DNA from 3 places in the Solibacillus sp. FSL R7-0682 genome. Region 2 is predicted to be linked to each of the others. Evidence: riboswitches for the same ligand, from Rfam matches in the RefSeq annotation. Region 2 holds a riboswitch; each other region holds the start of a gene.

Region 1 (4,255 bases), 280 kb from region 2:
TGGGTTAAGCCTGGTAAAATACCGAACTCAACCCAGTCAATCATTTTACGAGTGTAAGCATTAAAAGTCCAATTTACTAAATACTTTTATCTAGCTTTATGAAGGTTCCAGGCATTTACTAAATTTGTTGCCTCCAGCATTGGATTGTCTGCCTCAGCCACAGCTGATACAACAAAGAATCCATCTACTCCTGTTTGTGCAAGAGGATGTATATCAGCGAGCTTTACACCACCTCCAACAACAACTGGTATCGAACTAAGCTCAGAAATTTTAGCAATTTCATCAAAATTTCTCGTTATGATTTTACCATCTTTCCCAAGTCCACAATCGGGTTTTGTTTGAGTTTCACGCAACGGTCCCACGCCAAAATAATCAATTTGAGAAACATCCTCTGTTTTTATATATTCTAGCAATTCATCTGCTCGGGCAGATAAACCTATAATGAGATCTTCCCCTAGATAATCTCGACAAACATCCACAGGTATATCCGTTTGACCTATATGAATACCATCCACTTTAATCCCTAGTTTTCTCGCAGCTAAAACCACATCAAGTCGGTCATTTACAAGTAGTGTAACCTCTTGGGATTTTCCAACCTCTTCAATGACCTCTGCCGCTTGACGCGTTAGCTGAATTAACTCTCTAGCAGAGGCAACTTTCGAACGAATTTGTATACAAGTAAAACCTGCATTTACTGCATCTTTAATAATTGCCGAAACTGAACGCCCTTTTGTATTTTCAGGCCCTACAACTAAGTATGCTGAAATATCGAGTTTTTTTACAATACTCATATTATCCTCCTAAAATATAATTTACTTTTTCGATTTTCGTATTGATCGTATTTGTATATCCTGGGCGAATATCGGCTTTTAAGACCACTTCTGTTCGAATACCTTTTTCAGCAAGGATAAATGTTGCTTTTTTTACTACTTCCATTACTTCATCCCATTCACCCTCAATCTCAGTAAACATAGATGTCGTTCGATTTGGTAATCCCGACTCTCGAATAACTTTTATAACTTCAGCTACCTCCTGTGCTAATTCATTACCCACACCAAGAGGCGCAATAGCAACCGCTACTAATGTATTCACAAATTAAACCTCCTCTATATCAAATGGATTGTTTGCAATGTCTTTAGCCGTAGCTTTATACAATTCATCCAGAAACTGAACTTGGAAACTCCCTGGACCATCCACCTTTAGTTCAGCCCGTTTACCAGCCATATTGTACACCGCAGAAGCAGTAAGTGCCGCAATAAATGGCGAAGTTGCTGTTGCATAAACAGCCACGACTCCACCTAACGAGCAACCTGCACCCGTAATTTTCTCCATGAAATGTGATCCTCCATAAGAAACAGCCATAATAGAGCCATCTGTTATTAAATCCGTTTCACCGGAGACAGCAACAGCTCCACCTGTCCACTTAGCAAGAGCAATAGCTGCTGTTTTAGCTGCATTTACTGAATCCGTAGAATCAACACCTCGAACATTCGACTCATTTGTCCCTCCATCTAATCCCCATAAACCAGCTAATGCAATAATTTCAGAAGCATTCCCTCTAATAATTGTTGGTTTATATACCTTAAATTGCTCTAAAAGCTCCGTTCTAAGTGAACCAATACCCACAGCAACCGGGTCCAATACCCATGGCTTTCCTGTTTCGTACAACACCTTTGCTACATAAGGTAATGTCTCTTCGTAAATTGGTAACAGCGTTCCCACATTGACATACGTAGCTCCGCCAGCTTTTGCTAAAAACTCAGCTTCATCTGGCAAGTACACCATAGCAGCCGATCCACCAACAGCAAGCTGTGCATTTGCTACAAGATTAATTGTGACAGAGTTCGTAATGGAACCTGCCATCGGATTCGTCCTTTTTACCGTTTCAACCGCCTGAATAATTTTACTTTGAGTCTCCTGTTTAACAGCCATTTTCCAATCACCCTTCTATTTACATTCTTAATACGAACGAATAGATCCACAAAACAGGGGCTAACAAATATGAGAATTCACTAAAGCTTTATAAAACAAAAAAGTGCTCTCCTATTTAAATAAAAATAGGAAAGCACAATTCAACTATTGCTTATAAAACTAATGAATCGCTTCCCTACGCCAGTGTTAACTGACAGGTTCAAAGAGTCAGGTTTTAACCTTCTCAACTCCTAAGAGTCCCCCCGCAATATATGCTATTCAGTTTTTCTTTCATACTATCAACTGAGATGTTGTATGTCAAATTGACAGAATTAGTTCGATAATCTGAGCATTGCAATCCTCTCACAATATGCTTTAATTTCAAGTTTTAAACTAATACTATATTCCCTACTGAAACAAAGATAGTTAGTCTTGCTTCATTTAGAACGAAAAAAAGAACAAATCCTCAAATAAGGATTCGTTCTTCATAATTTTAAAACTAACTTAACTCACGTCACAAGTAATAAATGTGATGAATTCATATGAAAAAAATTAATATTTATACGATTGACCGCCATCGATTGGTACAACGACACCATTAATGAAGTCTGCTTGGTTTGAAAGTAGGAAGGCAACTAAGTAACCAACTTCTTCTGGTTTCCCGAAGCGGCGCATTGGGTTTGGTTTTACGAATTCTTTACCTACCTCTTGCCAATTATCACCACCCATTTGACGTAAAGATCCCTCTACCATAGGAGTCATTATAGCACCTGGTGCGATTGCTTTAATAGAAACTCCAAATTGACCATATTCAATTGCAGAGTTTCGTGTTAATCCGACAACACCATGCTTGGATGCTGCGTAGCCAGATTGATTTCCAACACCACGAATACCACCGACAGATGCTGTATTTACAATTGACCCTGCCCCTTGTTCTTTCATTACTTTTAATACGTATTTCATACCGTAGAATACTCCATTTAAGTTGATAGAAACAACTTTTTGGAACTCTTCAATACCAAAGTCTTCTGTTAAATTTTGTTTTCCTTCGATACCTGCATTGTTAAAGAATCCATCAATTTTTCCAAACTTTTCTACAGTTGTATCTACAAAAGCTTTTACAGCATTTTCATCTGCTACGTTTGCTTCAATTAAGAGCATTTCAGCCTGTGGTGAAATTGCCAGTACTTTTTCTTTTGTTTCAATTAACCCCGCTTCATTCAAATCTACTAATACAAGTTTGGCACCCTCTTCTGCTAATTGAAGTGTTGCTGCTTGTCCAAGTCCAGATCCTGCACCTGTTACAATTACTACTTTTTCTTCAAAACGTTTCATGTACGTTCCCTCCATTGTTAAATATTATATAATGAACCATCTACTGTGTAAGATGAAGAGCTTACATAAGAAGCTTCGTCTGATAGTAAAAATGCAATGACAGTAGCAACTTCATGTGGTTCCCCATAACGCTTCATCGGAACAGCATCTTTATATGCAGTTTGTGCAGCTTCTGCAGCACCCGGTGCAACTTTCTCCTCAATCTGGCGCATCATTTGAGTATTAATAACACCAGGATTTACTGTATTCACACGCACATTAAAAGGAGCAGCTTCTAACGCGGCTACCTTGCTTATGCCCATTAGTGCATGTTTCGACGAATTATACAGCACCATATTTGGCGAACCAATTAATCCAGCAACGGAAGCTGTATTAACAATCGAACCTGCGTTTTGCTGTTTCATTATTGGCATTACATATTTTAAACCGTAGAAAGCACCTTTTACGTTAATGTTATATACGAAATCAAAATCTTGTTCCGTAATTTCTTCTAAAATTTTTGCTGGGCCTTCAACCCCTGCATTATTTGCAAATCCGTCAATACGACCGAATTTTTTTACTGTTTGATCCACATAATTTTTAACTTCTGCTTCTTTTGAAACATCTGCCTTTAATAGTAAGACACGATCTTCATGTAAATTAAGTTCCTCTGCAACCGCTTTCACAGCAGATTCATTTAGATCCACTAGTGTTAACTTTGCTCCTTCACCTGCAAGCTTACGTGCAATCTCTTTACCGATACCTCCTGCAGCACCTGTAATAATTATTACTTTGTTTTCAAATCTCATTTTGTCTACCTCCCCTAAAGATTCTAGTTACATTTATAGCTTACTCGGTTTCACTTTCTGTAAGCCATCCTTAATATTTGCTATAATGTAGAAGAAACCAACACTTTTAATCAATCTGTCTAAAAGTAGGAGAGAATTTGATGAAATCCAATTCCAATCAAGCTTTACGTACAAAGCATTTCTTGAAAAAGGCATTTATTGAAATGGTACATAAAAAGGGA
Region 2 (4,255 bases):
TTACATATTCCAATAAATGAAGTTGTTTTGTGTAGACAAAATACGAAATATAAAAGCTGGATGCTCCATTGGGAGAGCGATAATAAGATTTATCATTTCTATTCTAGAGCTAGTATGAAAAATAACATTCGAGATATTCGGGCATTTTTATTGAAATTATATGCCCGATAAAGTTTTTCTTTTAGAAAATGTATAACTAATTCTTATAGCTTTCAATAAAGTTCTTCAATTTTCCTTATGGACTAAATATTGGTAAAGTTTGGTTATAAGTGATTGGAGGGATTTCTAATGAAATCAATTGTTCAAAATGAATTTGGTGATGCGAATGTTCTTTCATATGTTGAGGTAGATATCCCTAAAATAGAGGATGGGGAATGTCTCATCCAAGTGGCCTATACGAGTGTGAACTATGCAGATATTAAAGCTCGAACAGGAAATAAAGCAAAAGGCAATTTTCCTTTTACGGTAGGATTGGATGCCGCAGGGACGATTTTAAAGACAAATGTAAATTCTAAATTTGCTATTGGTGACCGAGTTATTGCATTTCCTAAAGCGGGTTCCTATGCAGAGTACGTTGTAGCCAATGAGCTGTTAGTGTATAAAATTCCGGATACCCTTTCGTTTGAACAAGCCGCTACAATGCCGACTGTTTCGATTTTATCCTACATGCTGCTTCATGAAATTGGGCAAGTACAAAAAAGCGATACGATCGTCGTTCATAGTGCGGCGGGGGGAGTAGGTTCAATGCTCGTACAGCTAGCAAAGTTAGCGGGCGTACAAAAAATCATTGCAACAGTTGGAAACCTAGATAAAGCTAGTTACGTAAAAGAATTAGGGGCAGATGTCATCTGTACGTATGCATCCTTTTCACAGGAAGTATTAAAGGAAACAGAGAAAGTTGGGGCAAATGTTATTTTTGACTCTGTTTCAGGGGATGTGACAAGTGAAAGTTTAAAATGCTTAGCGCTTTATGGAACCCTTGTTCAATTTGGCAATAGTAGTGGAGAAGAGGGACATTTTAAAACAAGTGATGTACATAGTAGCTGTAGAAATATTAGAGGCTTTAGTTTAGGGACAACAAGAAAATACGACCCTGCTCGCCTAGCACCAGTTGCGGAAAAAGTGATTCAGTTTTTTGAATCTAATCAAATCACACTGCCAATTGCACAAGTATTCAATTTATGTGATGCCGCAAAAGCGCATCGCTTAGTCGAAAGCCGTAAGTATAAAGGAAAAGTACTACTTAAAATTGAATGAATATAGCATAGAAATACCGGATTATTTTTTGAGAAATTTGCTTAACATAGAAACATCTTTTATTTTTGAATGCAAAATAAATTTCTTGGAGATGAGCTCATGATGAAACTTTGGTGGGTGACAAACTTTTTATGGTTCATTTTATTTGTTGCTTTATCTGTATTTATCGGTATTAGGAGTGTGGATGGCACAGGAGCAGAGCAAACGCCGGAACTAAGATTAGTTGCTTTTATTGTTTTGGTAGCGTTTTTTGCCTTTATTTTATTGTGCCAATTAGGGTTTTTATATTTCATTAAAAAAGGAAAGTCCGCTTCAGTTGAATAACGAAAAGGAATAGAGAAGGAGCATTATGACGGTATTTACAATTACAGAACATAATAGAGAAAAGGTCATTGAATTTTTTAATGAGCATTGGGGTTCTCCGGAAATGGTTATTTCTTCAGGGACTTATAATTGCAGCGAACTAGATGGCTTTGTATTTCAAGAAAATAATCAATTACTTGGTTTAGTGACATATGTATTTCATGATGAAGAAGTAGAAATTATTTCTTTAGATAGCATTTTAGAAGGGAAGGGCATTGGATCTCTTTTAACGAAAGAAGTGGAAGAGATAGTGCAACGTAAGGGCATTAAAACGATTTCTTTAGTGACAACGAATGATAATTTAAATGCACTGAAGTTCTATCAAAAAAGAGGCTATAAGATTGATGCAGTTTTTCCAAATGCGGTCGAACAGGCTAGAAAAATTAAGCCTACGATTCCTTTGATCGGTAATGATGGGATCCCAATTCGAGATGAGTTACGGCTTATCAAAAATTTATAGTAAGGTTTGCTTATTTTGCAATTAACGTAAAAAATTAGATTGCAAATAACAAACAGATTCAGTAGACTGAAATCAATTAAATGTATTTGCAGGGGGACACATTGTGTTGAGAAGGTAAAACCTGACCCTTAGAACCTGACCGTTAATACGGACGTAGGGAGCAAAGTGCACAGTATTATTATGTACTTTAGCTCTCCATTTTTGGAGGGCTTTTCTTTTGCAAATCTTTTAATTGCGGGGGGACACATTGTGTTGAGAAGGTTAAAACCTGACCCTTAGAACCTGACAGTTAATACTGGCGTAGGGAGCAATGCTTAGGTGTAATTTACACTTTTTAGGCGTCTCTATGTTTAGAGACGCCTTTTTGCGCTTACGTCCACCAAAAAGGAGGACTAACAATGGATTTTTGTGAAAATGTAAGACAAGAAACGGATTATTTTTGGGAGGCAAGCTTTACACACCCTTTTGTACAGGGAATTGCAGATGGAACGCTACCACTTGAAAAGTTTAAGTATTATATGTTGCAAGATGCGTACTACTTGAAGCACTATACAAAGCTTTTAGCATTGTTAGCAGCAAAGGCGAGTAATGACGAAGATATTAAATATTTTTTAAAGTCGGCGGAATTGATTCATACAGTTGAATTAGAGCTGCACGAAACTACTTTTAAAGTATTACAAGTGAGTGAACTGGAGCTAAGCGAATTTCATCCTGCGCCTGCTGCTTATAACTACGTCAGTCATATGTATAATGCGTTGCATAACGGAACAATAGCAGAAGCATTTTCGGCGATCTTACCATGTCCATGGCTATATCAAGAAATTGGGGAAAGACTAAAAGATGCAAAACCACAAATTCCCCTTTATAAGCAATGGATTGAATTTTACGCTTCCGATGAAATGAAGGCATCAATTCAATTACAAAAAGATATGCTGAATCGGTTTGTAAAAGAAGAACCTGCTAAAGAGCAACTTTTTATAAAGCATTTTGAGAAGAGTTGCTATTATGAATGGATGTTTTGGGAGATGTCATGGACGATGCAAGATTGGAAGCAGGGAGTGTACGTGTATGAGCCTTCAATTGATTAATCAACAACAACCAGGGGATAAGCAAGCTGCAAAGTTTACTTATGATGATAGTGGAACCTTTCAAATCGAGATAGAGTATTTAACGGAGGTGCAACTATGATTGCCTGTACAATTGCCGGGTCTGACAGTGGCGGAGGGGCTGGAATTCAAGCTGACTTAAAAACCTTTCAGGAGTTAAATGTATTTGGTACAAGTGTCATCACTGCTTTAACGGCGCAAAATACATTAGGCGTCCATGGTGTTTTTCCAGTAGACACCGCATTTGTAGAAGCGCAATTATGTGCCGTTCTTGAGGACATTAATATAAAAGCAATTAAAACAGGCATGCTTTTCGATGCTTCTATTATTCAAGCTGTTGCAACTATTTTAAAAAAATATCAAATACCACTCGTTATTGATCCTGTGATGATAGCAAAGGGTGGAGAAAGCTTGTTATTAAAAGAAGCCGTTGAAGCATTAAAGGAAAATTTACTGCCGTTAGCAACAGTTTGTACACCGAATATCCCGGAAGCAGAAGTCATTACAGGGATGAAAATTAGAACAGAACAAGATGTTTACGAAGCCGCTCAACAAATTTTAAAGTTAGGCGTTTCCTGTGTTGTGATGAAGGGTGGACACTTAGATGGAGCAATGGCTAAGGATTCAGTATTTACTTTAAACGAGCCTCCTTTTCATCTAGAGACCGAACGAATAAATACAAAACAAACACATGGAACAGGCTGCACCTTCTCGGCCGCTTTAACTGCTCAATTAGCAAAGGGACAAAATTTAAAAGACGCAATTATTGAAGCGAAAAAGTTTGTCCATCTTGCTATCCAAGAGCCGTTGAATATTGGGCATGGTTTCGGTCCTACTAACCATTTTGCCTATCGCCAATTTGAAGGGAAGTGTCCGGTACATGTATTTTGATTTAGATAATTAAAAAGGTGCAAAATCAAGCTCAAACCATCTCTTTTTTGAATAATTTTCATAAGGAGATGGTTTTTTATTTTTAGCTATAAAAATATTGAGAATTATTGGATAATTAAATTAGGTTTATGTAAACATTTTGCATTGAAAGGGAGGCATTTTATGCAAAGTATCGTAT
Region 3 (4,255 bases), 350 kb from region 2:
TGCTGCGTCCATTCCTTCAAATGCTAAAATTAATCCAATTTTATTGTTGAATAAAAATTGCTGTGCATTCAGCATTTCATATTGTAAAACTTTTAATTTTTTCTTATACATTTTCTTATCTAATGTCACTGATAAATCTAGGTCTTTTAATTTCTTCATCCAGATCCCCCTCCTCAATCTAGTTATTATTATTTTACTTGAAAGTCCCTTGAAATGGTAATTGTAGTTAACTTTTTATTGTAGGTCTTTTGTTAGCATATGCTTTCGCTATACTTTGTAGTAAAAAAAATCGCGAAGACTTTTATAGTCCCGCGATTTTTTCATTAGTCTTCTAAAGTTGTTAAAATAATTGGTTTATCTTTTGTTACGATAATGGAATGCTCAATTTGAGCCACTAAAGATTTATCAGGTGTTATAAATGTCCAACCGTCACCTGCTTCAACGATATGCTCTGCTTTTGCTGAAATAAATGGTTCAACAGCTAAAACCATTCCTTCTTTCATGATTGTCGTATCCCAAGCATCATAATAATTTAAAACGTGATCTGGTGCTTCATGCAATGATTTACCTAAACCATGACCCGTTAAATTCATAATCACTGTTAAGCCATGATCACGTGCTTCACGCTCTACTGCTTTTCCGATTTGATTTAACTTCGAGCCTGCTTTTACTTTTGTCATTGCTCGTTCAAATGCTGATTTCGCGACTGCACAAAGCTTTTCTTTATCTTCATAGCCTTCGCCAACTACGAATGAAATACCCGTATCTGCAAAATACCCATCTAACGAACCTGAAACATCAATATTCACGATATCTCCTTCTTCAATAACACGATTACCTGGAATCCCATGGGCTACCTCGTGATTCACTGAAATACAAGTATATCCTGGGAAGTCATACTCACCTTTTGGACCTGAAATAGCACCCGCTTCTGCAAACATGCGCCCCGCAATTTCATCTAATTGTTTCGTCGTAACACCTGGAACCGTAGCTGCTTTCATTGCTTCACGGATTTCAGCACAAATACGACCGATTTTTTTAAATGCTTGGATTTCTTCTTGAGTTGTAACAATCATGTTAAACTTCCTTCCTCTTAAACAATATCTACCCTTAACTATAACACACTTAAAAATCGTTGTAAGGACTCAAAGCTTTTTTCAATTATTCGATTTCTCAGGGATTCAAGGGCGTTTAACTGAATTTAAAACAGTATAAAAAGGTCTACTATTTTTAATTTACGGAGGTGCTGCAGTTTTTGCTACCTTAGTTTTTATTATGTTGTATTAAAATTAAAAAAAGTGCCCAATAGAAGGCACTTTTTGCATATTTCAAGTTAATTTTTCGCTGTTTGTAATAAGCGAGGAGCAGATGTAAATAATAGTACTGCTACAATCGCTGTAATAATCGTTGCTGGTAACATGTACGACCCATTATAAATAATCGAGAATATCCAAACATTCTTTTCTCCTGCAGAATCACCAAAGAATACAACACCTGCAAGTAAATGTGCAATAAAGCGTAATGTTCCGCCAAGTAATGTGCCCATTATAATATAGAAGATCATTTTTCCCTTATCAAGCGTTTTTGTTGCCTCAAGTAATGGTTTTCGAACAATCGCAGCTAAGCCTACTACCGTAAAGGCAATTCCATAATCTAAAATCGCTTGCATCCAGTGTAAAATATACGCACCGAACATCATTTGTAATACGCCAATTAATAACCCTGTAGTTAAACCAGCAGTAATGCCCCAGCGAATCGCCATTATGATAATAGGTAGCATAACAAAGCTAATTGAACCACCTTGTGCCCACATTTTAAATGAAAACTGATCCAGTACGAGTCCGATAGCAGCAAATATCGCAATTTCTACCATCATTAATAATCTTGTTTTGTTCATAACAATCCCCTTTCTTTTTTCCGATGTAGGAGTTTAAAGAAGGAATAGAAACAAAAAACGATAATCAGGACAAAAGCCTGACTATCGTTTGAACAGTCGGTTTCTATCCACATCCCTACGCAAGTGTTAACTTACAGGTTCAAAGAGTCAGCGCAATCGTGCGCAATCTCAGCCGACTAACTCGGCCCCCCTTGTGGTACATCTAATTTTTATTGTTTGAACAAGCTCATTGTACCGAATAGTACCACAATTTACAAGACCATAAATTAATATTCTATTTTTGAAACCAATTAATACGTTTTTCGTATAAAAGGAAAAGGAGTGATTACAATGGATCAATCAAAAGGGTTAAGCGCATTAGGCTATTTAAGCTTCTTCTTTGCACCATTTATTGTGCCAATTGTATTGTTTTTTGTCAGTAAAGAAGACCTTGTAAGACACCATGCTAAGCGTGCATTAATATCTCATATTATCCCAATCATTTTAGGTATTATTTTCGTTATTGTGTTCTTTACTTCTGCATTTATGGTTTCATTTGATTCTACTGGGGATTCATTTTTCTATGTTTTTATTATTGCATTTATCCTCTATTCGATTTTTACATTTATACTAGCAATTTGGAACTTAGTCCAGGCGATAAAAGTATTACGCTAATGTTTATGTTTGTTCATTTATTGGGTATATTGCTACTAATATCGGACAAATGAAGGAGTGCTCGCATTGAAAATCAAAAAAATTATTCAAACAGCGATAAAATACGGACCTATTCTTTATCCAATTATTAAAAAGGTTATTGATAAAAAATCAGTAGCAAAATCACCAAGTACTCCACGTATGCCACGACGTTAAACATGTTAAGGTGAGAAATAACAAAAACGTCCAAGCGCACCGAAAAAAGAGGCTGGGACAAAACCAAAACATCATTTTTCTCGAGTGAGAAAAATGATGTTTTTTTGTAATTGATTTCCTTCGCGGGAACGCTTTCCGATGGCGTGACCTCTTTCGCTTATGAACGAATTAATTAATGTTTCGATTATCTCAAGCAAGCTTTACTTAACAATAATCTCAGTTCGACTATGTCCTTCTTTTAGTTTTTGAACTTGTAAAATGGCAGGCATTGCAGCTTTTAATTCGGCTACGTGAGAGATTACACCAATTAATCTACCTGTTTGCTGTAAATCGATGAGAATGTCAATGGCGCGTCTTAATGCCTCTTCATCTAATGTCCCAAAACCTTCATCAATAAACATCGTATCAATATGGACACTGCCTTGTACACTTTGAATGACGTCTGCCATCCCTAATGCTAATGCTAATGAGGCGTTAAACTTTTCACCACCCGATAAGGTTTTCACGTCACGTGTTTGACCTGTATTACTATCGAATACATCTATACTTAACCCGCTTTGCGCATTTCCTTCTTTCCTTCCTGTAGACTTCAAGAAGTATTGCCCGTTTGATAAAATACGGAGACGCTCATTCGCAGCATGCGTAACCATTTCTAAATAGCCAATTTGGGCAAAACGTTCAAAAGAGATTTTTGCTTCATTTTGACCACGTATTAAATCATAGACATGTTCTACCTGCATAAGCTTAGACTTATACTCTTCAATTTGCTCCGCCACTTGCATTAATTTTTCCTGCGTTGCTTGGCATTGTTCAACGTAAAACTGTGCTAATTTGAAATCTGCATAGAACTTTTCTACTTTCTCGGTTAGCTCACTAATTTGTTGTTCCCAATCCGTTAAATCAACTAATGCTTTCTCTTCAAGATACGGCTTGTCTTCAGCTAATTGCACTGTTAACGTATGCAGATTTTGTTTAAATTGTTCAATTGCTAGTCGTATTTGTTGCTGTGTATCCACTGATAAGAGCGCATTACGGTAGCTTTCTTCATCAAAATGCTCGCATTGAAGTGCTTCGTTAAATCGGTTATAAGTTAACAACTCCTCTTGCTCAAATTCTACATTACGGTTCTTTGCATGTTGTAAATTAACAGCATTTGTTTTTTCATCTAATTGAGCCTGTTGAAGTTGTAATGTAGTTTGTTCGATTCGTCGTTTTAAGGAGTCGTATTTTTCCTGTTCTTGTGACAACGCTAACATAACCTGCTTTACTGATTCGAATTGTGGAAGAAGGGATTTTTCACTTTGCTCTAATTTCCCTTGTTCCTGTGCTAATTGGGTTGTTAATTGGGCCACAATCGAACGGCCTTTTTCTAACCGTATGTGTAAAGTTTCCGCCTGCTTTTCAAACTGTTCGAGCTTTTGCTTCTGTTCCTGCAATTGTTGCTGTCTATGTTTAATTTGCTGTAATTGCTCTTTATATACATTGCGCTGCTGCTCGTATTGTATTAAT

The links. Region 2 has a riboswitch for thiamine pyrophosphate ahead of tenA (thiaminase II). Riboswitches for the same ligand answer to the same signal wherever they lie in the genome.
Region 1: linked by a shared signal. The riboswitch ahead of thiM (hydroxyethylthiazole kinase) and the one ahead of tenA (thiaminase II) in region 2 are both predicted to bind thiamine pyrophosphate.
Region 3: linked by a shared signal. The riboswitch ahead of thiT (energy-coupled thiamine transporter ThiT) and the one ahead of tenA (thiaminase II) in region 2 are both predicted to bind thiamine pyrophosphate.

Annotation. Positions count from the first base shown of each region.
Region 1 covers NZ_JBBOUI010000001.1:451,887-456,141, reverse strand. Annotated here, with positions in the region: gene MKZ17_RS02295 (thiamine phosphate synthase) at 87-791, opposite strand; gene MKZ17_RS02290 (MTH1187 family thiamine-binding protein) at 793-1,092, opposite strand; gene thiM (hydroxyethylthiazole kinase) at 1,096-1,932, opposite strand; TPP riboswitch at 2,087-2,186, opposite strand; gene MKZ17_RS02280 (SDR family oxidoreductase) at 2,464-3,246, opposite strand; gene MKZ17_RS02275 (SDR family NAD(P)-dependent oxidoreductase) at 3,264-4,034, opposite strand; gene MKZ17_RS02270 (TetR/AcrR family transcriptional regulator) at 4,175-4,255, shown strand, end outside.
Region 2 covers NZ_JBBOUI010000001.1:172,553-176,807, forward strand. Annotated here, with positions in the region: gene MKZ17_RS00865 (hypothetical protein) at 1-171, shown strand, start outside; gene MKZ17_RS00870 (quinone oxidoreductase family protein) at 289-1,257, shown strand; gene MKZ17_RS00875 (DUF3923 family protein) at 1,357-1,581, shown strand; gene MKZ17_RS00880 (GNAT family N-acetyltransferase) at 1,607-2,080, shown strand; TPP riboswitch at 2,161-2,257, shown strand; TPP riboswitch at 2,307-2,404, shown strand; gene tenA (thiaminase II) at 2,479-3,168, shown strand; gene thiD (bifunctional hydroxymethylpyrimidine kinase/phosphomethylpyrimidine kinase) at 3,265-4,077, shown strand; gene MKZ17_RS00895 (hypothetical protein) at 4,240-4,255, shown strand, end outside.
Region 3 covers NZ_JBBOUI010000001.1:518,107-522,361, reverse strand. Annotated here, with positions in the region: gene MKZ17_RS02640 (polyphosphate kinase 2 family protein) at 1-159, opposite strand, end outside; gene map (type I methionyl aminopeptidase) at 324-1,076, opposite strand; gene thiT (energy-coupled thiamine transporter ThiT) at 1,334-1,897, opposite strand; TPP riboswitch at 1,993-2,099, opposite strand; gene MKZ17_RS02625 (DUF4870 domain-containing protein) at 2,228-2,551, shown strand; gene MKZ17_RS02620 (hypothetical protein) at 2,618-2,746, shown strand; gene MKZ17_RS02615 (SMC family ATPase) at 2,947-4,255, opposite strand, start outside.